3 regions of the Rhizobium aouanii genome follow, and region 2 is predicted to be linked to each of the others. Evidence: predicted binding sites of a transcription regulator. Region 2 holds the regulator's gene; each other region holds the start of a gene.
The links. Region 2 encodes LexA, which represses DNA repair genes until DNA is damaged. Its sites were predicted from a motif close to TGTTCNNNNTGTGTTCNG; they were not measured.
Positions count from the first base shown of each region.

Region 1: the regulator LexA is predicted to act here: its motif matches at 7,942-7,959, upstream of V8P77_RS03070 (ribonuclease T2 family protein).
Region 3: the regulator LexA is predicted to act here: its motif matches at 1,854-1,871, upstream of recA (recombinase RecA).

Region 1 covers NZ_JBAMYD010000001.1:627,070-637,579, reverse strand. Annotated here, with positions in the region: gene V8P77_RS03100 (glycoside hydrolase family 25 protein) at 1-535, shown strand, start outside; gene V8P77_RS03095 (lytic murein transglycosylase) at 617-1,834, shown strand; gene V8P77_RS03090 (DMT family transporter) at 1,958-2,863, shown strand; gene metF (methylenetetrahydrofolate reductase [NAD(P)H]) at 3,343-4,248, opposite strand; gene V8P77_RS03080 (ArsR/SmtB family transcription factor) at 4,250-5,275, opposite strand; gene ettA (energy-dependent translational throttle protein EttA) at 5,439-7,088, opposite strand; gene V8P77_RS03070 (ribonuclease T2 family protein) at 7,187-7,927, opposite strand; gene V8P77_RS03065 (alpha/beta fold hydrolase) at 8,086-9,015, shown strand; gene V8P77_RS03060 (DMT family transporter) at 9,049-10,005, shown strand; gene caiB (succinate--glutarate CoA-transferase) at 10,032-10,510, shown strand, end outside.
Region 2 covers NZ_JBAMYD010000003.1:229,676-240,185, reverse strand. Annotated here, with positions in the region: gene V8P77_RS07010 (pyruvate dehydrogenase complex E1 component subunit beta) at 1-7, opposite strand, end outside; gene pdhA (pyruvate dehydrogenase (acetyl-transferring) E1 component subunit alpha) at 23-1,069, opposite strand; gene V8P77_RS07000 (FtsB family cell division protein) at 1,215-1,535, opposite strand; gene eno (phosphopyruvate hydratase) at 1,673-2,947, opposite strand; gene kdsA (3-deoxy-8-phosphooctulonate synthase) at 3,086-3,931, opposite strand; gene V8P77_RS06985 (VOC family protein) at 3,928-4,824, opposite strand; gene lexA (transcriptional repressor LexA) at 5,024-5,743, shown strand; gene V8P77_RS06975 (ComEC/Rec2 family competence protein) at 5,724-8,153, opposite strand; gene gltA (citrate synthase) at 8,444-9,733, shown strand; gene lpxB (lipid-A-disaccharide synthase) at 9,765-10,510, opposite strand, start outside.
Region 3 covers NZ_JBAMYD010000017.1:167,554-178,063, reverse strand. Annotated here, with positions in the region: gene V8P77_RS27165 (pseudouridine-5'-phosphate glycosidase) at 1-724, opposite strand, end outside; gene V8P77_RS27160 (carbohydrate kinase family protein) at 812-1,756, opposite strand; gene recA (recombinase RecA) at 1,986-3,080, shown strand; gene alaS (alanine--tRNA ligase) at 3,235-5,889, shown strand; partial or broken gene V8P77_RS27145 (LysE family translocator) at 5,984-6,605, opposite strand; gene V8P77_RS27140 (AraC family transcriptional regulator) at 6,734-7,585, shown strand; gene V8P77_RS27135 (glutathione S-transferase family protein) at 7,658-8,284, opposite strand; gene V8P77_RS27130 (GNAT family N-acetyltransferase) at 8,361-8,807, opposite strand; gene V8P77_RS27125 (NADP-dependent isocitrate dehydrogenase) at 8,879-10,090, opposite strand; gene V8P77_RS27120 (hypothetical protein) at 10,389-10,510, shown strand, end outside.

The DNA of each region.
Region 1 (10,510 bases), on a different contig from region 2:
GGACAGGCTCGATCCGCGCTTCGACGAATACTGGCGAGAGGCTGGCGCCGCCGGCATCCCGCACGCTCCCTATCATTTCTACTATTTCTGCTCCTCCGCCGATCAGCAGGCCGACTGGTTCATCCGCAACGTGCCGAAGGCGGCCATGCGCCTGCCGCCGGTGCTTGACGTCGAATGGAACGGCGAATCGAAGACCTGCCGCTACCGTCCCGACGCTGAAACGGTGCGCGCCGAAATGCAGCGTTTCATGGACCGGCTGGAGGCCTATTACGGCAAGCGGCCGATCATCTATACCTCGGTCGATTTCCACCGCGAAAATCTCGTCGGCTACTTCCAGGATTATCATTTCTGGGTCCGTTCGGTGGCAAAACACCCCGAGGAGACCTATTCCGACCGCCGTTGGGCCTTCTGGCAATATACCTCGACCGGCGTTATTCCCGGCATCCGTGGGCCGACCGACATCAATGTCTTTGGCGGCAGCGCAAAGAACTGGAACAATTGGGTCGCCGCCGTTTCCAAGGATAGAAATTCTTAGTAACGTCTTGCGATGTTTCTTGCTTCCGTCACATTCGTCTGTGAAAGCGACGGAAATCTGTTTGATATAAGGACCGCATCCATGCACCGCTCGCTCGCAAGCCGCTCTGCACTCGCCCTTCTGTTTGCCTTCGCCCTCGCAGGCGGCGCGTCCGCCCAGCAGGCGCCGGGCGCAGCCCCGGCAGCGCCCTGCGGCGGCGATCTATCCACCTTCCTCGAAGGCGTCAAGAAAGATGCGGTCGCAGCCGGCGCCAGTGCGGCAGCCGCCGACGAGGCCTTCGCCGGCGCCGAGATCGATCCCAAGGTCCTGAGTCGCGATCGCGCGCAGGGCGTCTTCAAGCAGACCTTCCTCGAATTCTCCCAGCGCACCGTCAGCCAGGCCCGCCTCGACATCGGCCGCCAGAAGATGAAGCAATATGCCGATGTCTTTGCCCGCGCCGAGCAGGAATTCGGCGTGCCCCCAGGCGTCATCACCGCCTTCTGGGCGATGGAAACCGATTTCGGCGCCGTCCAGGGCGATTTCAACACCCGCAACGCTCTGGTGACGCTGTCGCATGACTGCCGCCGCCCGGAACTCTTCCGCCCGCAGCTGATCGCCCTTATCGAGATGGTCCAGCATGGCGACCTCGACCCCGCCACCAATACCGGCGCCTGGGCCGGCGAGATCGGCCAGGTGCAGATGCTGCCGCGCGACATCATTGCCTACGGCATGGATGGCGACGGCGACGGCCATGTCCGCCTGAAACAGAGCAGCCCGGACGCCATCCTGACGGCGGCGAAATTCATCCAGCATCTCGGCTTCGAGCGCGGCCAGCCCTGGCTGCAGGAAGTGACCGTGCCCGATAACCTGCCCTTTGAGAAATCTGGTCTTGGCGGCACGATGAAGGCCGCCGAATGGTTCGCACTCGGCGTCAAGCCGCGCGACGGCAATACAGCTTTCGGCGATCTCGAAGGCGACCTTGTGCTGCCGCAGGGCCGCATGGGACCGGCCTTCATCGCCTATCCCAATTTCAAGATCTATCTCGAATGGAACAAGTCGTTCATCTACACGACCTCGGCCGCCTATTTCGGAACACGCCTTTCGGGCGCCGAACCCTATCTCAAGGGCGCGCCGGAACAGGGGCTCGCCAGCGATCAGATGAAGGCGCTGCAAACCAAGCTGCAGTCGCTCGGCCATGATGTCGGAGAAATCGACGGCATTCTCGGTTCCGGCACACGCGTCGCGATCCAGAAGGAGCAGCAACGCCTCGGCATGCCGGCCGACGGCTGGGCGACGCCGGCCCTTCTCAACGCCCTCTGATCCCCGCGGACGCCCAACCGCCGCCCGCTTCGCAAGAAACGGGTGGCGCGGTCCGCCGCCTGCGCTAAAGCATGAAATCGAAAACCGGCTTTCGGCAAAACGGCTTGCGGTGGAGGAATCTGCATGGACAGCAGAATGAATGCCTGGACCTGGGGGCTGCTGGTGCTGCTCGGCCTGATCTGGGGCGGCTCCTTCTTCTTTGCCCGCATCGCCGTCCACCACGTGCCGCCACTGACTCTCGTCTTCTTCAGGCTGCTGCTCGCAGCGCTGGCGCTGCATATTTATATCGCCGGCCGTTTCGACTTCTATGCGATCCTCAAGGCCCGCTGGCGCGAATTCCTGATCCTCGGGCTCATCAACAACGCCCTGCCGCATGCGCTGATCTTCTTCGGCCAGACCCGCATCGGCGCCGGTCTTGCGGCGATCCTGAATGCGACGACGCCGATCTGGACCGTGCTGATCGCCAACTACTTCACCTCAGACGAAAAGCTGTCGCCGACAAAGATCGCCGGTTGCCTCGTCGGGCTGGCCGGAACGATCGTGCTGATCGGCCCCGGCATGTCGGCCGGTGGCCAGGCCCCGCTCTGGGCGCTGCTTCTTCCCGTGCTTGCCGCAATCTCCTATGGTTTCGCCGCCACTTACGGCAAACGCTTCAAGAATGTTCCCGCCCCTGTTACCGCAGCCGGCCAGTTGACCGCCTCTTCGCTGATTGCGCTGCCGCTGTCGCTGCTGGCCGATCGTCCCTGGGCGCTTGCCGCACCGCCGCTCGATGCCCTCCTCGCCATCCTGGCTTTGGCGCTGCTGTCGACCGCCTTCGGCTACATCCTCTATTTCCGCATCATGGCGGCGGCCGGCGCCACCAATGCCTCGCTCGTCACCCTGCTGGTGCCGCCGAGCGCCATCCTTCTCGGCGTGCTCTTCCTCGGAGAAAGGCTGGCACTGAGCGAGTTTGCCGGCATGGCGCTGATCGGTTTCGGCCTCGTCATTCTCGACGGCCGCGCCTATCGGCTGCTGGCCAAGGCCGCCTGATGCTGGTTGCGAATTCCACATGTTTTCAACCGGTTGCGATCCTGCCATGTTTTGGGCGCATAGGTAAATGCGCAATCGCCCGATTTAACGACATGTTAAAATCTGTGAACAAAATTTTTTGAAAATTAACAAATAATTTCAAATGCTTGCCGAATCGCTATTCGACTTATCCACTGAACCCTTCTGCAGCGCAGCATAAGATCTGCTTCCCAACCGACATATTTCAGACATATTATTGGCCGGTTAACGCGAGGAGACAGACATGGGACTCACGCAATCCTTGAATGTTCTGTTGGTCAGTGCAGCGTTTGCTTTCGTCTTGTCCATGCTCTTCATCTGAGCTGGCCGACGAAAGTGTAATGACTGATAGTGCCTAAACTCCTGAAGAACTGATCAATCCGCCAACGAAAAAGCGCATGTCCCGCCCGACATGCGCTTTTCACTTTTACAGCGCCGCGCGTCTTTCAGACGCGCAAAGATCAGGCGGCTGCGCCCGCACTTTTTGCTACCCGGCGCGAGAGGCCGAGATTGTCGAGCACGGCGGAAACCAGCGGCGCACGGTTCATCGTATAGAGATGGAAGTCGTGGATACCGCGCCGGACGAGATCTTCGATCTGTTCGGCAGCGACTTCGGCGGCGACCTTCGCTCGCTCCTCGGGCTTGTCGTCGAAGCCCGCAAAGCGCTCGTCGAGGAAGGCGGGGATAACAGTGCCGCAGGCCCCGGCGAAACGCTTGAGCTGCGTCAGGTTCTGGATCGGCATGATACCGGGCACGACGGGGATCGAGATGCCGGCGCCGCGCACCCGCTCCAGGTAGCGCTCGAAATTGTCGTTGTCGAAGAAGAACTGCGTCAGTGCCCGGTCGGCGCCATTGTCGGCCTTGCGCTTCAGCATGTCGATATCGGCCGCCGTATCACGGCTTTCCGGGTGTTTTTCCGGATAGGCGGAAACCGAAATCTCGAAATCGCCGACTTCCTTCAGGCCGGCCACCAGCTCCGCCGCATTGGCATAACCGCCGGGATGCGGCTGGTAGGGCGCGCCGGCACCGCCGGGCGCATCGCCGCGCAGCGCCACGAAATGCGTCACGCCGGCTTTGCGGAAGGTGTCGACCACCTGATGCGTCTCTTCCTTCGTCGCGCCGACGCAGGTGAGATGCGAGGCGGTGGCAAGCGGCGTCTGCGAGAGGAAGCGCGTGACGGTGGAGAGTGTCGGCGCCTTGGTGGTGCCGCCGGCGCCATAGGTCACCGAGACGAAATCCGGGTCCCAGTCCTGCAACTGGCCGACGGCGTGCCAGAGCTGGCCTTCCATCTCCTCCGATTTCGGCGGGAAGAATTCGAAGGAGACTCTAATCTCGTTGCGGCCGCGTGCTTCGTTTTTCAAAGCCATGTCATACCCTCCCGGCAAATGTAGGTTCGGCGCCTTCGCTCGTCTGCGAAGCCATGAGGCGCCTCGGATCGCGCGCGAGCCAGACGGTGACCGTCAACCCCTGCCCGCTTTGCTGACCCGGATGAAGATCGACGACCTGCTCGACGTCGAGCCCGGCCTTGCGCAACCAGTCGGACATTGCCTGGTGCGAAAAGCCGAGACGGACATGCGCATGCTCGTCGCGGAGATATTCGAGCGTGTGCGGCGCAAGGTCGATGACCACGAGCCGGCCGCCCGGCCGGAGCATGCGCGCCGCTTCCGCGATCGCAATCTCTGGCTGATCGAAGAAATGCAGCACCTGATGGATCGTCACCAGATCGAAATCCTGTCCCTCGAACGGCAGGTTCAGGATGTCGGCGTGGCGCACGGTGGCCTTGGTGATGCGGGACTTGTCGAGATTGGCGCGCGCCACGCTCAGCATGTCGCGGCTGGCATCGACGCCGGTCGCCCGGCGGTAGAGCCCGGACAGGAGTTCGAGGATGCGGCCGGTGCCGGTGCCGAGATCGAGCAGCGAGTCGATCGGCTGGCTGCCGAGCAGCCGGATGACGGCGGCGTCGACCTCCTCATCGGCGGCATGCAGGCGGCGAAGCTCGTCCCATTCGGCCGCGTTGCGGCTGAAATAGGCCTGTGCCCGCTCGGCGCGCTGGCGCTTGACCTGCGAAAGCCGCTCGCCGTCGCGAAGGATGGTCGGATCGTTCTCAGAAACATGCTTCAGCAACGCCCGCACCAGCATGGCGGCCTTACCGTCCTGCTTGAGGCGGAAATAGGCCCAGGCGCCCTCCTGGTAGCGTTCGATCAGTTCGGCCTCGCCGAGCAGCTTCAGGTGGCGGGAGATGCGGGGCTGGGATTGGCCGAGAATTTCGGTAAGATCGGTCACCGTCAGATCGCCGCCGTCAAGAAGCGCCAGAAGACGCAGGCGCGTGGGCTCGCCGGCCGCCTTCAAGACGTCCACCAGCGCATCCAGTCCAAGCTTCAAGGGTTCGCTCATCTTCGATCCAATCAAGATATAAAGATATCTTTATGTGATTTGAAAAGCGGTGGCAAGCGGCAATTCGCACTCTCCGCGAAATTGGCTGCTCAAATTGCGACAAGGCCTGCCATGAAAAAGCCCCGGCCGAACCGGGGCTTTCGCAAACGGAAAATGAGTGAAATCAGCGTGTCAGGCGCTTGTGAGCCTGGCTGCCCGGGTTGAGGGCGTCGGGGCCGAGGCGGCGAACCTTGTCCTGTTCATAATCCTCGAAGTTGCCTTCGAACCATTCGACATGGCCGTCGCCTTCGAAAGCGAGGATATGCGTCGCCAGACGGTCGAGGAACATACGATCGTGGCTGATGATGATGGCGCAGCCGGCAAAATTTTCCAGCGCGTTCTCCAAGGCACCCAGCGTTTCCGTATCGAGGTCGTTGGTCGGTTCGTCGAGCAGCAGAACGTTGCCGCCGGCCTTCAGCATCTTGGCAAGGTGAACACGGTTGCGCTGACCACCAGAGAGATTGCCGACCTTCTGCTGCTGGTCGCCGCCCTTGAAGTTGAAGGCGCCGCAATAGGCACGGGAGTTCATGTCGAACTTGCCGAGCTTGATGATTTCGGCGCCGCCGGAGATTTCCTCCCAGACCGTCTTGTCGGCCGCAAGGGTGTCACGGCTCTGGTCGACATAACCGAGATGCACGGTCTCGCCGATGCGGATCGAACCGCCATCCGGCGTTTCCTGGCCGGTGATCATCCTGAATAGCGTCGTCTTGCCGGCGCCGTTCGGGCCGATGATGCCGACGATGCCGCCTGGCGGCAGCTTGATCGACAGGTCGTTGATCAGCGTGCGGCCCTCGAAGCCCTTGGTGATGCCGTCCATCTCGATGACCACCTGGCCGAGGCGCTCACTGACCGGGATGATGATCTGCGCGTCGCCGGGACGCTGCTTTTCGGCGGCATCCACCAGCTGCTCGTAGGACTTGATACGCGCCTTGGATTTGGCCTGACGGGCCTTCGGGCTGGAAGCGATCCACTCCTGTTCGCGGCTGATCGCCTTCTGGCGCGATGCGTCTTCGCGGCTTTCCTGCAGCATGCGCTTGGCTTTCGCCTGCAGGTAGGCCGAATAGTTGCCTTCGTAAGGAATGCCACGACCGCGGTCCAGTTCGAGGATCCATCCGGTGACGTTGTCCAGGAAATAGCGATCGTGGGTAATCATCATCACGGCGCCCGGATAGTCGCGCAGATGTTTTTCGAGCCAGGCAATGGTTTCGGCGTCCAGGTGGTTGGTCGGTTCGTCGAGCAGCAGCAGATCGGGCTGCGAAAGCAGCAGGCGGCAGAGCGCGACACGGCGGCGCTCACCACCGGAAAGGCTGGTGACTTCGGCGTCGCGCGGCGGGCAGCGCAGGGCTTCCATCGCCATCTCGACCTGGCTTTCCAGATCCCAGAGGTTCTGGCTGTCGATGACGTCCTGAAGCTTGGCGCCCTCTTCCGCCGTCTCGTCGGAATAGTTCATCATCAATTCATTGTAGCGATCGAGGACGGCCGTCTTCGAGGCAACGCCTTCCATGACATTCTCGAACACCGTCTTGTTGGGATCGAGATGCGGCTCCTGCTCCAGATAGCCGACCGTCGCACCTTCGGCGAGCCAGGCTTCGCCGGTATACTCCTTGTCCTGACCTGCGATGATGCGCAGCACGGTGGATTTACCCGCGCCGTTCGGACCAAGGATACCGATCTTGGCATCCGGGTAGAACGAAAGGTGGATATTCTCCAGGATCTTCTTGTTGCCATAGGCCTTGTTGAGGCCGGACATATGATAGATAAACTGACGTGCCATGCTGCGCTGCTCCGGGCGGGAAACTTCGATTGTGCCGCTATGTAGGCGAAACAGCGCCTGCGGGCAACGCCGAAACCCGGTTTACTCAGGATTTCCGGTCAAAAGCCCGCAGCGTCGACGACGCCCTCGTCACAACCGAACGACGTTTTTCCAGCACCCTGGATCAGATCGGCGAGGCCGGCACTTTTCGCCGATGCCGCCCCGGCGGCTTCCGAAAGCCCGATCGTCAGTTCGCTGATCATCCTGACATTACCGGCCCGCCGGCAGCTCATCTTGACGCGGTCGCCGGCACCCGGCCCGAAGCTCTTGTCGAAAGCCGCCTTGATCGCGTCGGCCTTGACCGGCTTGCCTATATTGGCAGCGAAGAGATCGCGCACGGCCGACGCGTTGAGTGCGCCCACGAGATGCATGCCGACGCCGAAATAGTCGTCGGCGCTCATCTTCGTGCAGGTGCCATGCTTCACCCATTCATGCCGTTCCAGGCCGGATTGCGTGCCGGGCATCGCCTTTGCGAGCGCCGTCTTCGTCTCGGCCGCAAGCGTGACCTCCGGCAGCTTGTTCCAGTCGCCATCCTTGTCGGCGGCCTTCTGCTCGGCGCTTACGCCGCAATAATCCTGCCGCATCGGCCAAAGTCCGTGCAACGAAAAGTTCGTCGCGTCGGGGCGCTCGCCGGTCTGGCTCGCACACTCGGCCTTCTTCTGGTTCGTCTGACAAAAGGCCGGCTGCCAGCTTGCCGCAAGAATGAAGCGGGTGCGCCCGCCAGCCTCCTGCGCCACGGCGGCGCCGGCAACAATCATCGACACGGCAAACGTCAAGGTACGCAACTGCATGCTGCTCATTTCAACCCCCAAAAAAGAACAATACAGGAACAAATAAGCATCAAAATCGAAAGGCCGCAACCCTGAATCGCAACAAGGCCGCAAATTGTTATCAGATAATCAAATGACCATGTTGCAATTACCCGGCGATCTGGTCTGTTGTCGCCGGGAGGACCCACATGTTTTCTGAAACGCAAAGGCTCGCCGTGCCAGGGGCGTTGCTGGCCTATCACCATGCTGAGGCCATCACCCCTCCACGCGGCATCCTGTTGATATCCCATGGCTTGGCCGAACATTCGAAACGATACGCCGTCTTTGCCGAGACGATGGCGGCGCGCGGTTATCACGTCTACGCCCATGATCACCGCGGCCACGGCGAGACGACAGCACCCGATGCACCGGTCGGCCGCTTCGCCCGGCGCGGCGGGGTCGAAAGGGTGATCGGCGACGTCGTCGCCATGCGCGGCCATGCCGCCTCCCGCCATCCCGGTCTGCCGCTGATCCTTTTCGGCCATTCGATGGGCGGCCTCATCGCGCTTAACGCTGCCGTCACCGCTCCGGCCGACTTCGATGCCGTCGCCGTCTGGAATTCGAATTTCGCCGTCGGTCTTGCCGGCCGCGCCGCCCAGGCGATCCTGCTTGCCGAGCGCATGTTCAAGGGCTCCGACGTACCGAGCGGCTTGCTGCCGAAGCTGACCTTCGGCGCCTGGGGCAAATCCATTCCCGGCCGCCGCACCGAGTTCGACTGGCTGTCGCGCAGACCTGATGAAGTCGACAAATATGTCGCCGATCCGCTCTGCGGCTTCGATGCCTCGGTCTCCCTCTGGCTCGATCTCTTCGAACTGACCTTTCGCGCGCCACAGAAAATCCACCTCGACCGGCTGCCGCGAGACATGCCGATCCATCTCGTCGGCGGCGGAGAAGACCCGGCGACCGAGCGTGGAAAAGCCGTGCACTGGCTGTCAAACCATTTGAAAGGTCAAGGCTTCTCCCGTATCAGCACTGAGATATATCAGGATATGCGGCACGAGACGCTGAATGAGATCGGCGCGGATGCGGCAATCGCGGCTTTCGCGGACTGGTGCGACAGGGTCGTCGCAAGATTCTGAGCGACCAATATCCTGAATAACAGGGATTTCATCATGAACAGCACCTCCGCCCGCCCCGTTTCGTCCGCCTCCGACGTGACGACGGGGCTTGTGCTGATGTTTGTCTCGGTGATGTTCTCGCCGCTCATCGATATTTTCGCCAAGCTTGCCATCGTCACCGTCCCGTCTGCGGAGATCACTGCCGGCCGCTTCGCCGTGCAGGCGGTCTGCATGCTGCCGATTGTGATATGGCGGCGCAGCTTCGCCGATTTTTCCTGGCGCCAGAACCTGTTCCATGCCATCCGCGGCGCGATCATCACCGTCTCAATGATCTCCTTCGTCACCACGCTGAAATACATGGCGGTCGCCGACGCGATTGCGATCTTCTTCGTCGAGCCGATCATTCTGACGATCCTCGGCAGCATTTTCCTGAAGGAAACGATCGGCTGGCGGCGCTATAGCGCCTGCGGCGTCGGCTTCTTCGGGGCGATGCTGATCATTCAGCCGAGTTTCGAAGAAGTCGGCTACATCGCGCTTCTGCCTGTCGTCAGCGCGCTCTGCATCGCCATCTTCGTGCTGATGACGCGCGTCCTCTCGCATAGGGAAGACCCTTGGGCGATGCAGTTCCAGATGAGCATCTGGGGCCTGCTCTTCTGCGCCATCCTGCTTTTCCTGGGCCAGGGAACCGGCTCCGATCTCTTCGATCCGGTCATGCCGGATGGCCGCGCCTGGTTCTATGTCGCCGGCGTTGGCGCCATGGCCGCGATATCCGGCATCCTCGGCGTCTATGCCTATCGCGCAGCACCAGCCTCGACGCTGGCGCCGCTGCAATATTTCGAGATCGTCTCGGCGACGATCTTCGCCTGGCTGGTCTTTGGCGACTTCCCGGATGCGATCAAATGGCTCGGCATCATGATTATCATGGCGTCGGGCTTCTACATTGTCTGGCGCGAGCGCCGCTTTGCATCGAAACCGGTATCCGGTACATCAGAGGCGACGCTGGCGCCCTAGATCGAAGAATGACAGCCCGGAGGAACATGACGGAGACCGTGACGAAAAAACCGCCGCTTGCCGGCATCCGGGTGATCGAGCTTGCCCGTGTGCTCGCCGGCCCCTGGGCGGGACAGATGCTCGCCGATCTCGGCGCCGACGTCATCAAGGTCGAAAATCCCGACGGCGGCGACGATACGCGCCAATGGGGGCCACCCTTCGTCGAAGGCGTCGACGGCGAAAATCTCTCGGCCGCCTATTACCACGCCGCCAATCGCGGCAAGCGCTCCGTCACAGCCGACCTGAAGAGCGCCGAAGGCCAGGATCTCGTCCGCCGCCTCGTCTCCACCGCCGACGTGGTCATCGAGAATTTCAAGCTCGGCGGCCTCGTCAAATACGGGCTCGATTATGACAGCCTGCGCAAGATCAACCCGAAGCTCGTCTATTGCTCGATCACCGGCTTCGGCCAGAACGGGCCTTATGCCAGCCTCGCCGGCTACGATTATATCGTCCAGGGCATGTCCGG
Region 2 (10,510 bases):
TAGGCATGGGTTCCCTCCCCGATTACAGCAGAATGTCGGTATAGAGCTCGGATGCATCCGGCTCCGGATCGGCTTGGGCGAAATCGGCGCTGTCGGCGACAATGTCGCGGACATCCTTGTCGATCGCCTTCAGATCGTCTTCGGAAGCCCAGCCCTTTTCGACGAGGCGTGCCTTCACCTGTTCGATCGGATCATGCTCGGAGCGCATCTTCTGCACTTCGTCCTTGGAGCGATACTTCGCCGGGTCGGACATGGAGTGACCGCGATAACGATAGGTCAGCATTTCGAGGATGATCGGACCCTTGCCTGAACGGCAATGTTCGAGCGCCTCGTCGGCTGCAGCCTTGACGGCGCGGACGTCCATGCCATCGACCTGAATGCCGGGAATGCCGAAGCCGGAACCGCGCAGCGAGTAATTCGACTGCGCGGTGGCGCGTGCGGTCGACGTGCCCATGGCGTAACGGTTGTTCTCGACGATGTAGACGATCGGCAGCTTCCAGAGAGCAGCCATGTTGAAGCTCTCGTAGACCTGGCCCTGGTTGGCGGCGCCGTCGCCGAAATAGGCGATGGAGACATTGTCGTTGCCGCGGTAGCGGTTTGCAAAGGCAAGACCCGTTCCGAGCGAGACCTGGGCACCGACGATGCCGTGGCCGCCGTAGAAATGCTTCTCTTTCGAGAACATGTGCATCGAGCCGCCCTTGCCGTGGGAATAGCCGCTGCGACGCCCGGTCAGTTCCGCCATGACGCCGCGGGCTTCCATGCCGGTTGCCAGCATATGGCCGTGGTCGCGATAGGCGGTGATGACCTGGTCGCCATCCTTCTGCGCCATCTGCATGCCGACGACGACAGCTTCCTGACCGATGTAAAGGTGACAAAAGCCGCCGATGAAGCCCATGCCGTAAAGCTGGCCGGCCTTCTCCTCGAAGCGGCGGATCAACAGCATCTCGCGATAGGCCTTGAGCTCTTCATCGCGATCGAAGTCGGCTACCGGGCCTCCATTCGATGCTTTGGCTGCCGGTTTTGCTGCAGTTTTGCGGCTGGAAACGGTCGCGGTCTTTCGCGGCGCCATTCAACCCTCCCTATGGGTTTGTCGGTTCTTGGTGGCGCGTACCATAGGGAAGAAATATGACCACAGCAATGCCATAAATGCATGGCTCGTATTCAACGCTAAACCGTTGAAAAAACTACGAATATTTCAATTAACCTATTTCCGGTTAATTGGAATATTGGTTGAAAACGACGATCTCGTCGGCGCGCGACATGTTGAGCTGATAACGCGCTTTTTCGTCCAGCATATCCTTGTCGAGCGAGCCATCACTCAAGAGCGCAACCTGATTTTCAAGATGTTCGCGCTTTGCTTTCAAGACGGCAAGCTCTTTTTCACGCGCGACACGCTGACGCTCGAATGTCTCCGTCGCGCGCAGGCCGTAATCGCCATGGATGCAATGATAACCGAAGTAGGAAAGGAAGGCGACCGTCATGGCCGGAATGACGAAGCGACCGATTCTTCTCTTTTTATGATGCTTTGTCCACATACACGCATGCTCTTGAACGCATTACCAATTCGTTCAATCTAGCGCGCAGAGATTAACCGTTCGTTGACTCTAAAAAACGGGCAAGAAAAAACCCGCGCCGGGAAGGCGCGGGTTAAACAATCAAAAGTCAGATCCGATCAGCCGCGGATGATCGAGCGGCCGGCATACTGGGCCTGGGGTCCGAGGCCTTCTTCGATGCGGATCAGCTGGTTGTACTTGGCAAGACGATCGGAACGCGACAGCGAACCGGTCTTGATCTGGCCGCAGTTGGTGGCGACCGCGAGATCGGCAATGGTCGAATCTTCCGTCTCGCCGGAGCGGTGCGACATGACGGCGGTATAGGCCGCCTTGTGCGCCGTGTTGACGGCGTCGAGCGTTTCCGTCAGCGAGCCGATCTGGTTGACCTTGACGAGGATCGAGTTGGCGACGCCCATGCGGATGCCGTCGCGAAGACGGGCGGAGTTGGTGACGAAGAGGTCGTCGCCGACGAGCTGGGTCTTCTTGCCGGCCAGGTCGGTCAGCGTCTTCCAGCCGTCCCAGTCGTCTTCGGCCATGCCGTCCTCGATCGAGATGATCGGGTAGTTGGCGGCGAGCTCGGCCAGATATTCGGCCATGGCGCCCGATTCCAGCGTACGGCCTTCCCCTTCGAGAACGTATTTGCCGTCCTTGAAGAATTCGGTCGAGGCGCAGTCGAGGCCGAGGCACATGTCGTCGCCCGGCTTGTAGCCGGCTTTCTCGATCGACTTCATGATGAAGTCGAGGGCCTCAGGCGCGCTCTTCAGGCCCGGCGCGAAGCCGCCTTCATCGCCGACATTGGTGTTGTGGCCCTGGCTAGCAAGTTCCTTACGCAGCGTATGGAAGACTTCCGAACCCATGCGCACGGCTTCGGCGATCGAATCGGCACCGACCGGCAGGATCATGAATTCCTGGAAATCGATCGGGTTGTCGGCATGGGCGCCGCCATTGATGATGTTCATCATCGGCACCGGCAGCAGGCTGGCGGAAGCGCCGCCGACATAACGGTAGAGCGGCAGGCCGGAGGCCTGGGCGGCAGCCTTGGCGACGGCCAGCGACACGCCGAGAATGGCATTGGCGCCGAGACGAGACTTGTTCGGCGTGCCGTCCAGCTCGATCATGATGTTGTCGATCTGGATCTGGTTTTCGGCGTCGATGCCGCCGATCGCGTCGAAGATCTCGGTGTTGGCGGCTTCGACCGCCTTTTCGACGCCCTTGCCCAGGTAGCGCTTGCCGCCGTCACGCAATTCGACCGCCTCATGCGCGCCCGTCGAGGCGCCCGAGGGAACGGCCGCGCGGCCCATGCTGCCATCTTCGAGATAGACATCGACTTCGACGGTGGGGTTACCACGGCTATCGAGAATCTCGCGGGCGATGATATCGGTGATTGCAGTCATGGGTTCTTCCTGCTCGGTGGATGATAAGTCGGTTCGAAACCTGTCTTAGTCGAAGGCGTGCAAATTACAATGCTGCAATTTCCAGCCTTCGAACCAGCGTTCCCGGCCTATAGCACGATCATGTCAGGCTGTTGAACGTCAAGCCTTGGCGACCGCATCGAAGGCAAGCAGCTTTTCGAGAAGCCGCGGCATGTCCTTGAGATAGACCATGTTCGGGCCGTCGGAAGGGGCATTGTCGGGGTCCTGATGGGTTTCGACGAAGACACCGGCGATACCGGTAGCCACCGCTGCGCGCGCCAGGGTTTCCACGAATTCCCGCTGCCCGCCGGAGGATTCGCCCTGCCCGCCCGGCTGCGCCACGGAATGGGTTGCATCGAAAATAACGGGCGCGCCCATCGCCGCCATGATCGGCAGCGAACGCATGTCGGAGACCAGCGTATTGTAGCCGAATGAGGCGCCGCGCTCGCACAGCAGCACGTTCGGATTGCCACTGGCATTGAGCTTCTTCAGAACGTTCTTCATATCCCAGGGAGCGAGGAACTGGCCCTTCTTGACATTGACGACGCGGCCGGTCTTGGCGGCGGCGATGAGAAGGTCGGTCTGGCGGCAGAGGAAGGCCGGAATCTGCAGGACGTCGACGACCCTTGCCACCTCGGCGCATTGCTCGGCGGTATGAACGTCGGTCAGGACGGGAAAACCGAATTCCTTCTTGAGGTCGGCAAAGACCTCCAGACCCTTTTCGATCCCGATACCGCGCTCGGCCGACAGCGAGGTGCGGTTAGCCTTGTCGAAGGAGCTCTTGTAGACGAGGCCGATGTCGAGCTTTGCGCAAAGCTCTTTCAGCATGCCGGCAACCATGAAGGCGTGGTCGCGGCTCTCCATCTGGCACGGCCCCGCAATCAGCGACAGGCGGCCGGTATTGGAAAAGGTGACCTGGCCTTGGCCTTCGCCAATCCTGACCTCGGAATTCGTATCAGTGCTCATCGTGTTTCCTCGAAGGCGAAGAGCGTGCCCTGCCCGGGCGCGGGCTTCACCAGAATGCGATTGTTCTTGCGCGTGTATGTCACCCCGTTAGCAGCCAAATGCGCTTCTGTCACGGCAAGATCGGCGACAGCAAAGAGGATTGCCCGGCCGCGCAGGCCGCGATCTGCGAATGAGCCGGCGATGTCGAAATAGGCCTCCAGCCCTTCTGGCGTCATCAGGCTGATTATCGCATTCGATGCCGCGATAGTGACGCCGAAACCGGTTTTCTCGACTGCCGATTGCGCCACGGCAAGGCTGACGAACGCAGCGAATGCGGCAGCATCAGGTGCGCAAAGCGCGATCTCGACTATGCCGGTGACACCATTGGCATGCGTCTCCAGCGCGGCCCGGTCGGCCGGTAGCGGATTGATGCGCTCGACGGTGAAAAGCAGGAGATCAGGCGCGCGCAGGTCGCCGGCGAAAGCCAGCTTGAAGCCCGCAATCGTCTCGGAACCGTCCGGCATCGTCATCGGCCGGGTGAACTGCAGCATCTCGCCGGCGCTCGATCCGGCGCCGACGAAATCCTGATGATCGATGCCGGCATCCTTGCTGCCGAACGCCAGCCCCGAAAGCCCCTCCTCGCCACAGCGGAAACGGAAGGCCTGGTTGCGGGCAGTGAAGACATTGCCTTGCCGCACCGATGCCTCGCTCTCCTCGACGCTCGCAATCCCGAGCGGCTCCAGATAGGTCTTGTCGGCAAAAAAGACGCAGGCGTTTTCCGTTCCAAAGGGATGGCGCGCATCGGCGGCAACGGTGAAGCCGAGCTTGCCGAGCCTCTCGCGCGCCAGATCGATATTGACGACCGGCAGCACGACATGATCCAGCGGGTGCGGTTTGGCGGAATGCTCGCTCATGATTATCCCTCCCTCAAACGGCAAGAGATGTGCGACGGCGCGCCCCTCAATGCAAGAGATGTGTCCCAATCCGGCGAAAGAAAATAAAAATCTCAACGAGTTGGCACCAAGTTTTACGGAAATTTAGCTACTTGCGGAACACATATGGAACATATAGTGTCTGTTCTGGATTTGTTTCAATCACGAGGTCACAACGTCGATGCTCACGCGCAAACAACAGGAGCTTCTCCTTTTCATTCATGAGCGCATGAAGGAATCCGGCGTTCCGCCATCTTTCGACGAAATGAAAGATGCTCTGGACCTCGCCTCCAAGTCCGGGATTCATCGCTTGATTACAGCGCTCGAGGAGCGAGGCTTCATTCGCCGCCTACCGAACCGCGCCCGCGCGCTCGAGGTCATCAAGCTTCCGGAGGCCTACAGCCCCAGCATTCAGCCCCGGCGCGGATTTTCGCCGAGCGTCATCGAGGGCAGCCTCGGCAAACCGCAGCCGGTCGCCACTCCTGCTCCCGCGAAGCCCGTCGCCGACAACGGCAACTCGGTCTCCGTGCCGGTCATGGGCCGAATCGCTGCCGGTGTGCCGATTTCAGCGATCCAGAACAATACCCACGACATCGTCGTTCCGGCCGACATGCTCGGCTCCGGTGAACATTATGCGCTCGAGGTCAAGGGCGATTCGATGATCGACGCCGGCATCTTCGACGGCGACACCGTGATAATCCGCAACGGCAGCACCGCAAGTCCTGGCGACATCGTCGTTGCTCTGGTCGACGACGAAGAAGCGACACTCAAGCGCTTCCGCCGCAAGGGCGCCTCGATCGCACTGGAGGCCGCCAATCCGGCTTACGAGACCCGGATCTTCGGGCCGGACCGTGTCAAGGTTCAGGGCAAACTTGTCGGTCTCATTCGCCGCTATCACTGACATTGGCCAGGCCCGATTCGGTAAAACTATTGCTGCGCCAGTCATAGGCGCGATGGCGCATCCATGGCCGCGACAATGCATCGAATGCCGTTGCGACCTCGAGGCCAGCGTCCGTGAAGCGCAACTCGATAGAACCGGTTCTGCGCAGCGTTTCACCGGTGAAGAGCGTCGCGCCTGAGCGGCAGCTGTTGAAGCGAAAGCGGACCGACGTCACGACGATATCGGCCGCGTCGCATGCCGGGCCGAGGTAGGCGGCGTTGTCGATGACGGTTACCACCTGACCATTGCCAAGCCTTGATGTGCACCAGGCCTTCTTGACGCAGGAAAAGCGGTTTGCGTCACCGCCCGCTGCGGCCGACCGCATCGCGGTCCTTGCTTCGTTCTGCTGATCGCGGGAAAGCCTGACGCGGCGATCTTCTCCCTGCGTTGGGAGAGCAGGACCATCCAGCATCTTCGGCGGATCATGCCTCGGCAGGACCAGCGCTCTCTGCCACTGATCGAAGATGAAATCCGGCGGTCTTTCACGGTTGGAAGCCATTGCCGCCGCCTCGACGATTGCAACGAGACTGCCATCCTCCGAAATCACCAGATCCGGCGGCCGGGGAACCGGCAGAAGCAACAGGATGAGCGTTGAAACCGCGATGATCGATGTGCCGACATGGCGCAAGCGGGTGCGGAGCAGCGTCAGCAGCAGAAAGCCTGCCACTGCGACAGCGAAATACCAGGCTGGCAAGCGGCCGACGTCGATATTACCATCCCAGCCGGACACCGTCTTTGCCACCGCGATCACCAGATCGAGGCCGAATCCGACGACCTTCCAGGGCAAAACATCCAGACCGAAAGGCATGAGCAGCATCGCCAGCAGGCCGGCCGGCATGACGATGAAGGAGATGATCGGCATTGTCGCGAGGTTTGCCGGCAGGCCGTAGGCGGTCAGGCGATGAAAATGCTCGATCGAAAACAGCGCGGTGGAAAAACCGCCGATCAGCGAGGTCAGGAAGACGCCGCCGAAGAAGCCTGCAATCGTAACGAAAGGCCTGATGATCGGCAGCTTCAGGAAGGCGTTTTCGCGGACGCGCCGGTCCTTCCACAGCTGATAACCCGAGACCAGCGCCAATGTCGCGGCAAAAGACATCTGGAAGCTCGGACCCAAAACCTCGGACGGCGAAATGACGATGATGACGAGTGCGGAGAGAGCGACATTGCGCAGGCTGATCGACGGCCGGTCGAAGAAGACCGCAATCAACATGATGGCCATCATGATGAAAGCGCGCTCGGCAGAGACCGCAAAGCCCGAGATCAGGAAATAGGCGGTGACGGCGATGAGCGCGCCGGCGGCAGCGATCTTCTTCGTCGGGTAGGCCTCAACGATGCCGGGAAAGAGGCTGAGCAGCATCCGGAAGCCGACGAAGAAGATGCCGGCCGATAGCGCCATGTTGAGACCGGAGATGGCGATGATATGAGCCAGACCGGACTGGCGCAGCGCCTCCGTCGTCGCATCCGAAATGGCCCGCCGCTCGTCCGTCACCAGAGCAGCGGCAAAAGCGCCGGTGTCGCCGGGCAGGATTGACCTTATGCGGTCGCCAATGCCGCTGCGCAACCGGTAGAGCCCTTCGAGCAGCGCTTCCGCCGTCGATCTTGCAGCCTGGGGAGCTGCCTGCGCATCGACCTTCGTCGGTGCACCGTAGAAGAAACCGTTGGCGCCGATGCCATCGAAATAGGCACTGAAGGAGAAGTCGTTGAGCTCGGGAAGAGCTGGGCCCGCCGGCGGCGTCAGCCGCGCCCTGCCGGTGATGAGATCGCCGATCTCGAAGGCCGCGTCCGCGCCGCGGGCGATCGCGGTGATACGTTCCGGCCGCCGCTTCACCTGTGGCGCCTCAGTGCCGGTGACGGCAAGAATGTAGCGCCACCGCCCGCGACCGTCGCCTTCGCGCCGCTCGACGCGGCCGGTCACCGTCGTCGTCACGGCGGAATCGAGGATCACTGTGGAAGCCCGCCGGCTCTCGAACTGCGCCGTGACCATGCCGCAGGCCACGAGCGAAAGCGCAAGCAGCGTTGCCCGCACCGCGGCCCGGCGGCTGGCAATGAGAACCGCCACGGTCAGCGCCAACAGGCAGAGCAGCGATGCAATGAGAGGAAAATCCGATGCCGCGAGAAACCAGACGGCTGACCCGGCGCCGAGGAAGACCGGCGAGAACAGCAGCAGGCGGCCATGGTCCGCCTCCTCGCCCAGCATGCGCATGCCGGCACGCAGCAAGTGAGAGGCTGCGGCCGGCAGCCGGTGGCGCATTGGTGTCGCCGACTGCGTCCTTGTCGATCGCGTCACCACGACAGGTGGTGAAAAACTGTTGGAGTCGGCGAGGCCTTCGCCTGCTTCCGGCCGCAATTCGACTGTCGTCAACTCCTGCATGAACCGCCCAAGCCCGGCTGTGAAGGCGGCCAGAATGCAACCTCCAATCAAATCCGGCAAGGATAATCGATTGAAATATGAGGGAAAATCGCGAGCCCCAAAAGAGCAGTCGAATCATCGGCTTCCGATATGCGTGCGGCTCATCGCTGCAGTGCCTAAAAGATAATACCGCAATGCACAAAATGCCGTCACGGTAACTTGGCATTAGCCTCGCGATCATATAGCTATCGGTGAGGACGCTTAACCCCTATGGCGCTTTTATGGCGCCACCGCCATTTCGGAGGATCAGCATGACGGATCAAAGCGCTACAATAAAAATTGGTGACAAGTCTGTCGACCTTGCTGTCAAAAGCGGCACGATCGGCCCGAGCGTCATCGATATCGGTGCCCTCTACAAGAACACCGCTTCCTTCACCTACGATCCGGGTTTTACCTCGACTGCATCCTGTGAATCGAAAATCACCTACATCGACGGCGACGAAGGTGTCCTGCTGCATCGCGGCTATCCGATCGAGCAGCTCGCCGAGCACGGCGACTTCCTCGAAGTCTGCTACCTCCTGCTTTACGGCGAACTGCCGACCACCGTGCAGAAGAAGGATTTCGATTACCGCGTCACGCACCACACCATGGTGCACGAGCAGATGAGCCGCTTCTTCACCGGCTTCCGCCGCGATGCGCATCCGATGGCCGTCATGTGCGGCTGCGTCGGCGCGCTGTCGGCCTTCTATCACGACTCGACCGACATCACCGATCCGCACCAGCGAATGGTCGCCAGCCTGCGCATGATCGCCAAGATGCCGACGCTTGCCGCCATGGCCTACAAGTACCATATCGGCCAGCCCTTCGTTTATCCGAAGAACGACCTCGACTATGCCTCGAACTTCCTGCGCATGTGCTTTGCCGTGCCTTGCGAGGAATATGTGGTCAATCCAGTGCTTGCCCGCGCCATGGACCGCATCTTCATCCTGCATGCCGATCACGAGCAGAACGCCTCGACCTCGACCGTCCGTCTCGCCGGTTCGTCGGGTGCCAACCCGTTCGCCTGCATCGCCGCCGGCATTGCCTGCCTCTGGGGGCCCGCGCATGGCGGCGCCAACGAAGCAGCGCTCAACATGCTGAACGAAATCGGCACGGTCGACCGCATTCCGGAATATGTCGCCCGCGCCAAGGACAAGAACGATCCGTTCCGCCTGATGGGCTTCGGTCACCGCGTCTACAAGAACTACGATCCGCGCGCCAAGATCATGCAGAAGACGACGCATGAAGTGCTTGGCGAACTCGGCATCAAGGACGATCCGTTGCTCGAAGTGGCGATGGAGCTGGAGCGCATCGCGCTTACCGACGAATATTTCATCGAGAAGAAGCTCTATCCGAACATCGACTTCTATTCCGGCATCACACTGAAGGCGCTGGGCTTCCCCACGACCATGTTCACCGTGCTCTTCGCGCTCGCCCGCACCGTCGGCTGGATCGCGCAGTGGAACGAGATGATCGAGGATCCGGAACAGCGCATCGGCCGTCCGCGCCAGCTCTATGTCGGCGAACCGAAGCGCGACTATATTCCGGTTTCGAAGCGCTGATTGCTTTAAAAGAACCCAAAAGAAAACCCGGTCAGAAACGACCGGGTTTTTTCTTTTTCAAGACATCGAGAAGGATCTCCGCGGCGTGCTCGCCGGGCGGCGTTTCGGTCTGCATTCGTTGCCAGACGAGATCGTAACCCTCGTTCATAGCCTTCAGTTCGAACGTGTCGGCCGACAGCCGCTCCATCCAGCGCGCCAGGCTGGCGCCGCGGACGATCTCGTTCAGATATTCCGGCACGATGGCATAATCGGCGATGATATTGGGCAATGCGCCCGTCCACACCTTAATGCGCGGGGCGAGCAGCCGGATGATCCAATCCGTCTTGTAGACGGACACCGTCGGCACGCCGGCAAGGGCGAGTTCGAGGATCACCGTGCCGGAGGCTGCCATCGCCGCATCCGCTTCGGCAAAGGCCTTCCATTTCTGCGCCGGCCCGATCGCCACCTCCGGCGGCGTGGCCCAGCCGGCGACGAGCCCCTTCACCAGCGCTTCGTTGTGCGGCACGGTCGGCAGCAGGAATCGCATCGGGCCGTTGCGGGCGACGAGTTCCTTGGCCGCGTCCTCGAAGAACGGCAGGAGCTTGGCGATTTCGGAGGATCTTGACCCCGGAAGCATCAGGATCGCCTTGCCCGCTTGCCCGACGGGTGCGCGCCCGGCGCGCAGCCGCCGCGCTTCGAGCAGCGCCGGATCGGCGATCAGGCGATGGCCGACATAGGTGGTCTCGGGCCCGCCGAGTGCGCGCATTATTGCCGGCTCGAAGGGCAGGACGGCGAGCA
Region 3 (10,510 bases), on a different contig from region 2:
TCTCGTCGGCCTCGGGCACGGGGTTGGCGACGAGCATGCCGCCGTCGATGCCGAGTTGTTCGCGCACTGTCTGGAAATTGGCGATGGCGGCCGGGCTGTTCAGCGACAGCGGGCTGCGGATGCCCGAGGAGCGCGACCAGAAGGCGGGAAATTCCTCGCTCTCATAGGTGACGACAGGCACGCCGCGGGTTTCCAGCACTTCCAGCGTCTTCGGAATGTCGAGGATTGCCTTGGCGCCGGCGCAGACGACGATGACGCCGGTGCGAGCGAGTTCCTCGATATCGGCTGATATGTCGAAGCTTTCCTCGGCACCGCGATGCACACCGCCGATGCCGCCTGTGGCAAAGACGCGGATGCCGGCGCGCGCCGTCGCAATCATCGTCGCCGCAACCGTGGTGGCGCCGGTGCGGCGCTCGGCGATGGCGAAGGCGAGATCGGCGCGCGACACCTTCATCACCTCGGTCGCCTTGGCGAGTTGCTCCAGTTCCGCAGCTTCAAGGCCGATATGCAGCGTGCCGTGAATGACGGCAATCGTTGCCGGCACCGCACCCTGTTCGCGGATGATCGCCTCGACGCTGCGGGCCATCTCGATATTGCCGGGATAGGGCATGCCGTGGGTGATGATGGTCGATTCAAGCGCCACCAGCGGCGCGCCGCGCTGCTTGGCGCTGGCGACTTCCTTCGAATAGGCGATCGGCAGAAGAGGGGAGATGGGCTTGGTCATGGTCTTGTCCTGTGATCGACAGAGCATGATGCCGAAGTGCGAGCGGCTTTCCGACGACATCATGCTCAAACTATTTAATCAGCCGCTTCAATGCAGAATTCTGACCTTGGGAACAAGGGCAAGCGCCTCATTCAGCAGATCGGGCGTCAGATTTTCGTTGACGGCATGCCGCGACTGCACGGTCAGTATGGCGGCTGCGGTGCCGTGACGAACGGCTTCTTCGAGCGGCAGGCCTGACATCAATGCGGCGAGCGTGCCGGCCGCAAGTGAATCGCCGGCACCCGTAACATCAGCGACGGTGTCGGCAATCGGCGGCTGCAGCGTCACGGTGCGGCCCTCGCAAAGCACGACGAGCTCACGCCGGCCGCGGGTGACGACGGCGTTCCGGATGCCGATCTCATTCAGCAAAGGTAGCCAGCCGGCGGCGTCTTCCGGCCGCTCACCGGCAAGGGCGGCAGCTTCAGCCTCATTCAGGAACAGGTAGTCGATATCTCCGATGCAGGACTTCAGCCTGACGACCTTGGCCGGCGAGATGGCAATTGCCGCAACGGGCTTGCTCAGCGAGCGTGCCTTTGCGACGATCGCCGCGATCGTCTCTTCCGGCAGGTTGGCGTCGAAGAGGATGAAATCATGCGCGGCAAAGGCCTCCCGCACCCAGCGGATGGAGAGACGCCGTGGCACGAAGAAGCGGTAAAGATCCATGTCGGCAAGGGCGATCACCAGATTGCCGTCCTTCTCGATGATCGCCGTGTAGCTCGGCGTCTTGCGGTCGAGGAAGACGAAGGGCCGATCGTCGATGCCGGCGAAATCGGCAGCTTCTCCGACCGTCTCGCCCATCGGATCGCCACCGCGCGGCGAGATCATCGTCACCTGAAAACCGAGCCTTGCCAGGTTGCGTGCTGCATTGAAGCCACCGCCGCCCGGCTCCTCGAACCATGTGCCGGGATTGCTGGCGCCAGGCGCCGTCTCGCCGGAGATACGGCCGCGCCGATCGATATGGGCACCGCCGAGAACAAGAATCTTTTTCTTCATCCGATCCGCTCTCCTGATGCCCGAAGGACGAATCGATACGGTGCGCCCTGCCGCTGCCGAGTCGGCACTTTTGGTCTAAGCCGTTGCTTTTCATCGATAAAACAAATACAGAACACGTGCCGTTTTACCTTTTTCTTTCAACTGTTTGATCGCCTATTGCGGGAATGGAACAAATAGGGTACAAACTCGACATTGCTTGAGCGGCTTCAATAACCTAAAGGTGGATCGGATGTCTCAGAATTCATTGCGGCTGGTAGAGGACAAATCGGTGGACAAAAGCAAGGCGCTTGAAGCGGCACTCTCACAGATAGAGCGGTCGTTCGGCAAGGGCTCGATCATGAAACTCGGCTCCAACGAGAATGTTGTCGAGATCGAGACGATCTCGACCGGCTCGCTTGGTCTCGATATTGCACTCGGTGTTGGTGGCCTGCCGAGGGGCCGCATCATCGAAATCTACGGGCCGGAAAGCTCCGGTAAGACGACGCTTGCACTGCAGACGATTGCCGAAGCGCAGAAGAAGGGTGGCATCTGCGCCTTCGTCGATGCCGAACATGCGCTCGATCCCGTCTATGCCCGCAAGCTTGGCGTCGACCTGCAGAACCTTCTGATCTCGCAGCCCGATACCGGCGAGCAGGCGCTCGAAATCACCGATACGCTGGTGCGCTCCGGCGCCGTCGACGTTCTCGTCGTCGACTCGGTCGCGGCACTGACGCCGCGCGCCGAAATCGAAGGCGAGATGGGCGACAGCCTTCCCGGCCTGCAGGCGCGACTGATGAGCCAGGCGCTGCGCAAACTCACCGCTTCGATCTCGAAGTCGAACACCATGGTGATCTTCATCAACCAGATCCGCATGAAGATCGGCGTCATGTTCGGCTCGCCGGAAACGACGACGGGCGGCAATGCGCTGAAATTCTACGCCTCCGTGCGCCTCGACATCCGCCGCATCGGCGCGGTCAAGGAGCGCGAAGAGGTGATTGGCAACCAGACCCGCGTCAAGGTCGTCAAGAACAAGATGGCGCCGCCCTTCAAACAGGTCGAGTTCGACATCATGTATGGCGAGGGTGTTTCCAAGACTGGCGAACTGGTCGATCTCGGCGTCAAGGCCGGCATCGTCGAAAAGTCGGGTGCCTGGTTCTCCTATAACAGCCAGCGTCTCGGCCAGGGCCGCGAAAACGCCAAGACCTTCCTGCGCGACAATCCGGATCTCGCCCGCGAGATCGAACTGTCGCTGCGCCAGAATGCCGGCCTGATCGCCGACCGCTTCCTGCAGAATGGCGGACCGGACCCCGATGACGGCGATGGCGATGCCACTGCAGAAATGTAATTTTCGCGCCTAAACTCATCGGACAGTTCCAACCGGCCGCATTCCTGATGAGAATGCGGCCGGTTTTGTTTGTCTGCTGGACAGTGGCGGGGGTGAACGCTAAAAGCCGATGAATTTAAATTTACCTGCCTCCGGCAGCATTGAAGGGCATAGCATGAGCGGTGTGAACGATATCAGGTCGACCTTCCTCGACTATTTCAAGAAGAACGGCCATGAGATCGTTCCGTCGAGCCCGCTCGTGCCGCGCAACGACCCGACGCTGATGTTTACCAATGCCGGCATGGTGCAGTTCAAGAACGTCTTCACCGGCCTCGAAAAGCGTCCCTATTCGACGGCGACGTCTTCGCAGAAATGCGTGCGCGCCGGCGGCAAGCACAACGACCTCGACAATGTCGGCTATACTGCCCGCCACCTGACCTTCTTCGAGATGCTCGGCAACTTCTCCTTCGGCGACTATTTCAAGGAGAATGCGATCGAGCTTGCCTGGAAGCTCGTCACCGAAGGCTTCGACCTTCCGAAGAACCGCCTGCTGGTGACCGTCTATTCCGAGGATGAAGAAGCTGCGACGCTGTGGAAGAAGATCGCCGGCTTTTCCGACGACAAGATCATCCGCATCCCGACCTCTGACAATTTCTGGCAGATGGGCGATACCGGCCCCTGCGGCCCGTGCTCGGAAATCTTCATCGACCAGGGTGAGAATATTAGGGGCGGCCCTCCGGGCTCGCCGGAGGAAGATGGCGACCGGTTCCTGGAATTCTGGAACCTTGTCTTCATGCAGTTCGAGCAGACCGAACCTGGCGTTCGCAACCCGCTGCCCCGCCCGTCGATCGATACCGGCATGGGGTTGGAGCGCATGGCCTGCATTCTGCAGGGCGTTCAGAGCGTGTTCGACACCGATCTCTTCCGCACCCTGATCGGCACCATCGAGGACACGATGGGCGTCAAGGCGGAAGGCAGCGCCAGCCACCGCGTCATCGCCGACCATCTGCGCTCCTCGGCCTTCCTGATCGCCGACGGCGTGCTTCCGTCGAATGAGGGGCGCGGTTATGTGCTGCGCCGCATCATGCGCCGCGCCATGCGCCATGCGCAGCTGCTGGGCGCCAAGGAACCGCTGGTCTACAAGCTGCTGCCGACGCTGGTGCAGCAGATGGGCCGCGCCTATCCGGAACTGGTGCGTGCCGAGGCGTTGATCTCGGAAACGCTGAAGCTGGAGGAAAACCGCTTCCGCAAGACGCTGGAGCGCGGCCTGTCGCTTCTGTCGGACGCGACGAGCGATCTTTCCAAGGGCGATATGCTGGATGGTGAGACCGCATTCAAACTCTACGACACCTACGGCTTCCCGCTCGATCTGACGCAGGATGCACTGCGTGCCCGTGAGATCGGCGTCGACATCTCGGGCTTTACCGATGCGATGCAGCGCCAGAAGGCCGAAGCCCGCTCGCACTGGGCCGGTTCCGGCGAGAAGGCGACGGAAACCGTCTGGTTCGAGCTTAGGGAAAAGCACGGTGCAACCGAATTCCTGGGCTACGACACCGAAACGGCTGAAGGCGTCGTGCAGGCGATCGTCAAAGAAGGCGGGGTTTCGACCGAGGCCAAGGCCGGCGACAAGGTGCAGATCGTCGTCAGCCAGACGCCGTTCTACGGCGAATCCGGCGGCCAGATGGGCGATACCGGCGTGATCTCGTCCGACCACGGCAAGATCGAGATTTCAGATACGCAGAAGAGGGGCGAAGGCCTGTTCGTGCATCAGGGTACGGTCGTCGACGGCGTGGTCAAGGACGGCGATGCGGTCGTGCTGACGGTCGATCACGCCCGCCGTTCGCGGCTGCGCGCCAACCATTCTGCTACCCACCTGCTGCACGAGGCTTTGCGCGAAGTGCTCGGCACCCATGTGGCCCAGAAGGGGTCGCTGGTGGCACCCGAGCGCCTGCGCTTCGACGTTTCGCATCCGAAGCCGATGTCGGCCGAGGAACTGAAGATCGTCGAGGATATGGCAAACGAGATCGTGCTGCAGAATTCGCCGGTTACAACGCGGCTGATGAGCGTCGACGATGCGATCGCCGAAGGCGCGATGGCGCTGTTCGGTGAAAAATATGGCGATGAAGTCCGGGTCGTGGCGATGGGCGAGGGCGTGCGTGGCGCCAAGACCGGCAAGCCTTATTCGATCGAACTCTGCGGCGGCACGCATGTCGGGGCCACCGGCCAGATCGGCTTGATCCGCGTTCTCGGCGAAAGTGCGGTCGGCGCCGGCGTTCGCCGTATCGAGGCCGTCACCGGCGAATCGGCGCGCGAATATCTGGCCGAGCAGGACGAACGCGTGAAGACGCTTGCCGCCTCGCTCAAGGTGCAGCCGGGCGAAGTGCTGTCGCGTGTCGAAGCGCTGATGGACGAGCGCCGCAAGCTCGAAAAGGAACTGGCTGACGCCAAGCGCAAACTCGCCATGGGTGGCGGGCAGGGCGGCTCGATCGATGCCGTGCGCGAAGTCGCCGGCGTCAAGTTCCTCGGCAAGGCGATTTCGGGAGTCGATCCCAAGGATTTGAAGGGACTTGCCGATGACGGCAAGACCAGCATCGGTTCCGGCGTCGTTGCCCTCGTCGGCGTGTCCGACGACGGCAAGGCAAGTGCTGTGGTGGCGGTGACACCGGACCTCGTGCAGCGCTACAGCGCCGTCGATCTCGTCCGCATCGCATCTGCCGCCCTCGGCGGCAAGGGCGGCGGCGGCCGCCCCGACATGGCGCAGGCCGGCGGCCCCGACGGATCGAAGGCCGATGAAGCGATCGAGGCGGTTGCCGTGGCACTAGCCGGCTGAGCTGCCGCCTGACAACAGTTTGAAATTCAAACCGGCTGCGAGATCATCGATTTCGCAGCCGGTTTTGTTTTCAGCGGCCGTGGTCACTCAATGTTCAGTTTCGCGGCTGCAACGCCAGGCGGCAGGCGAGCCCGGTGAAGGCCGTTGCCAGAATGTATTGCGGCAACTTCGGGAAACGGTTCGCCGATTGGAGTCTCGAACGGATCGTGCTTCCGAGGAAAATCACGGCGCCATTCACGACGAGGCCGATGCCGTTCAGGATACTTGCAAGTATCAGCATCTGCACCGTCAGCGATCCGGCTGACGCATTCACGAATTGCGGAAAGAGCGCCATGACGAAGAGCGCCATCTTCGGATTGAGCAGATTGGTGGCAAGGCCCGCAAAGAAGATACGCCGGCCCGACAGCCGCTTCAGCGTCGATGCCGGCTGAAAGGCGGCGCCTTCCGAGCGGACCGTCTTGCAGGCGAGATAGAGAAGATAGCAACAGCCGGCCCAGCGCACCGTTTCATAAGCGGCCGGCACGGTCATGAAGAGCTGCGACAGCCCGAAGGCTGCGGCAATAGGTGCCGAGCGCGATGCCGGCATAGGTCAGGAAACCGGCAGCGCGTCCCTGGCTGATGCTGCGAGAGGCGATCTGCAGCATGTCGGGACCGGGCGTGGCGGTCAGCACCAGCGCTGCGGCGGCAAAGAGCATTAATGTTGAAAAATCCGGCATCTATCATTCCTTTTGGGTTCGAGCCGGAATTCCGGTCTACGTAGGATTCGCCGAAGGTTCAAGTCAGCAGGATTTGTCAAATCGGGTTATGGTTCTCTGCGGTCGATCGATTTGCACGAGGTTCCGACATGAATGGCGAAACGGCATGGGCACTTTATGAAAACCGTCTGAGACGGGTTTCGGCCTATATTCACGACCACCTCGACGAGGAGCTGGATATGGAGCGTCTTGCCGAGATCGCCTGCATGTCGAGCTATCACTGGCACAGGATCTACCGGGCGATTTACGGCGAGACGCTGGCGGCCACCGTCAAGCGGCTCAGGCTGCATCGCGCGGCGGGCGAGATCGTCCGCACGGAGCTTGCCGTCAGCGAAATTGCGAAGCGATCAGGCTATCCCAATCTCCAATCCTTCAATCGTATCTTCAAGTCGGTCTACGGCATGCCGCCGGCCCGCTATCGGAAAGAGGGAAGCCACACAGCCTTCGAACCCTCACCTAACGGAAAGACCAAAGCCATGTTAGACGTTACCATACGCGAGATCGGGCCGATCGAGTTGATCGGCGTTGCCCATACCGGTTCCTACATGCAGATCGACAAGGCCTTCGAGACGCTGTTCGGCACGCTTTATGCCCGCGGCCTCGCCAAGCCCGACATGCGGATGATCGGCGTCTATCTCGACGATCCCGATCTTGTGCCGGAGGAAAAGCTGCGCTCGATAGCCTGCGTCACCGGCGCTGCCGAAGTGCCGGCGGCGGCACCCTTCGAGCGGCGCACGATCGACGGCGGCGATTATGCTGTGCTGCGCCACAAGGGTCCCTATGCCGACATGTCCAGGTCCTATCAATGGCTCTTTGCCGAATGGCTGCCGAAATCCGGCCGGCAGTTGAAGGACAGGGTCATGTTCGAGGAATATCTCAATAATCCGCGCGAGGTGCCGCCGACCGAGCTTCTGACGGATATTCACATGCCGCTTGTCTAAAGTCGTCGATCGGGGCGCGGCGGATCTGCCGCGTCCCTGGACGGTCAGGCGACCTTCCGCGTCCTGGAATTTTCAAGCGGCCTGCATGGTCTTGATGGCTTCGTCATCAAGGGCGTTCGCCCGTTTGTAAGCCTCGCGTTCGCTGATGCGGCCGACATAGTCGAGGAATGCCTGGCGTCTTTCGATGCCGCCGAAGCCGATGCCCCAGCCGATATGGGAGCCGACATAGACGTCGGCGGCGGTGAAACGCTCGCCGGTGATGTAGGTCGAAGCGGAGACGGCTTTCTCGAGTGTGTTCATGACGTCGCCGAAACTGCCGCAGCCGGCCATGCGCAGGCGTTCCTTCGGAATTTCGAAGCCGAGAGCCTTCATCGTCACCGCCGATTCGAGCGGACCGGCGGCAAAAAACATCCAGCGGTAATAGCGGGCGCGCTCCTCCGGCATCGGCGCCAGCGCTTTTTCGGGAAAGGTCTCGGCCAGATAGGCGCAGATCGCCGCGCATTCGGTGACGATGGTGTCGCCGTGGCGGATTGCCGGCACCTTGCCCATCGGATTGACGGCGAGATATTCCGGCGCCTTCATGGTTTCGCCGAAGGTCAGGAATTCGGTGCGATAGGGCTGGCCGATCTCCTCCAGCATCCAGCGCGCGATGCGGCCGCGCGACATCGGGTTCGTATAGAATACCAATTCTTCGGTCATGACGTCCTCCTCGTGTTGCCGTTATTGATCCCACGGAATCAATAGCGCAGCGATGGCCGCCTGCAAGTCCCCGCCGCTAGAGCGCCTTGCGATATTGGATGAAGCCCGAGCGCTCGGCGATCCTGTCATAGAGCCGCCGGGCCGTTGCATTGGTCTCGTGGGTCATCCAGTAGAGCCTGCCTGCGCCGTTGGCGCGGGCGAGGTCGGCGACGGCCTCGATCAAAGCGGCCCCGGTGCCGAGCCCGCGCTGGCTGTTGTCGACATAGAGATCCTGCAGATAGCAGGTCCATTGCGGCAGCCAGCAGGAACGGTGAAAGATGGCATGGACGATGCCGACGAGACGGCCGTCTTCGTCGAAGGCGCCGAGCGCGTGCATCGGTTCGTCAGGATCGTGGAAGCGAGCCCAGGTGAGATCTGTAGTTTCGGGCGGGATGACCACTTCGTAGAAGCGCTGATAGGCCTCCCATAGGGGTTCCCAAACGGCGCGGTCCGAGGGTTCAAGCGGTCGCAGGATGGCCGTCATCGGTTCATTCTCCCAAAATGAAAACGGCGGGGAAATCCCCGCCGCTTCGATGTTATCTTGGAAAGACCGGCCTACGCCATGGCCTTCTGCAGGTTCTGGTCGATCTTGTCGAGGAAGGCAGTGGTCGAGAGCCACGGCTGGTCGGGGCCGATCAAGAGCGCCAGGTCCTTGGTCATGAAGCCGGATTCGACGGTGTCGACGCAGACCTTTTCGAGCGTTGCGGCGAAGCGGGCGAGCTCGGCATTGTCGTCGAGCTTGGCGCGGTGCGCTAGGCCGCGGGTCCAGGCGAAGATCGAGGCGATCGAGTTCGTCGAGGTTTCCTGACCCTTCTGGTGCTGGCGGTAGTGGCGGGTGACCGTGCCGTGAGCGGCTTCGGCTTCGACCGTCTTGCCGTCGGGCGTGAGCAGAACCGAGGTCATCAGGCCGAGAGAGCCGAAGCCCTGGGCAACGGTATCGGACTGGACGTCGCCGTCATAGTTCTTGCAGGCCCAGACATAACCGCCCGACCACTTGAGCGCCGAGGCGACCATGTCGTCGATCAGGCGGTGTTCGTAGGTGATGCCGGCTTCCTTGAACTGATCCTTGAATTCGGTCTCGTAGACTTCCTCGAAGATGTCCTTGAAGCGGCCGTCATAGGCCTTGAGGATGGTGTTCTTGGTCGACAGATAGACCGGCCACTTGCGCATCAGACCGTACATCATCGAGGCGCGGGCGAATTCGCGGATCGATTCGTCGAGATTGTACATGGCCATGGCAACGCCGGCGCCCGGTGCGTTGAAGACTTCCCTCTCGATGACGGTGCCGTCCTCGCCGACGAACTTGATCGTCAGCTTGCCCTTGCCGGGGAACTTGAAATCGGTGGCGCGGTACTGGTCGCCGAAGGCGTGGCGGCCGACGACGATCGGCTTGGTCCAACCGGGAACGAGGCGCGGCACGTTCTTGCAGATGATCGGCTCGCGGAAGATAACGCCGCCGAGGATGTTGCGGATCGTGCCGTTCGGGCTCTTCCACATTTCCTTGAGGTTGAATTCCTTGACGCGGGCCTCATCCGGCGTGATCGTCGCGCACTTGATGCCGACGCCGTACTTCTTGATGGCGTTGGCGGCGTCGACGGTGACCTGGTCGTTAGTGGCGTCGCGGTTTTCGACAGAGAGGTCGAAATAGTCGATGTCGAGGTCGAGATACGGATGGATCAGCTTATCCTTGATGAGCTGCCAGATGATGCGCGTCATTTCATCGCCGTCGAGATCGGCGACGGGATTGGCGACCTTGATCTTGTTCATGTATCTGCCTCGTTCGAGCTTCAATGGGGACCGGCGTCCCGGGTGGGTGATGTGATGAGGAGCGCTATAGCATTGTGATCAGGGAACGCAAAGCTGCAAGGGGCTCGACAATGCGTTTTTGCCGCCATTGCCAAGCGCCGGAAATTGGCTGGATCCGGATGATTTTAGGCCCGTCGGCCTAAAATCTGAATCCGGATCTGAATCAAAAAATAGAGCATGATGTCGTCCGAAAACCGCTCACACTTTTCGGCATCATGCTCTAGTGTCCGCCTCGATCTGCCGCCCCGGACATTCGACCATGAAGATATTCGCCGTTGTTATCGCAAGCCTTATCGCCTTTTCCGGCATCGGCCATGCCGCCGACATTACCGCTCCCGTGAAGGAGATCATGGAGGCGACCAAGAGCAACTGGGCCGACAA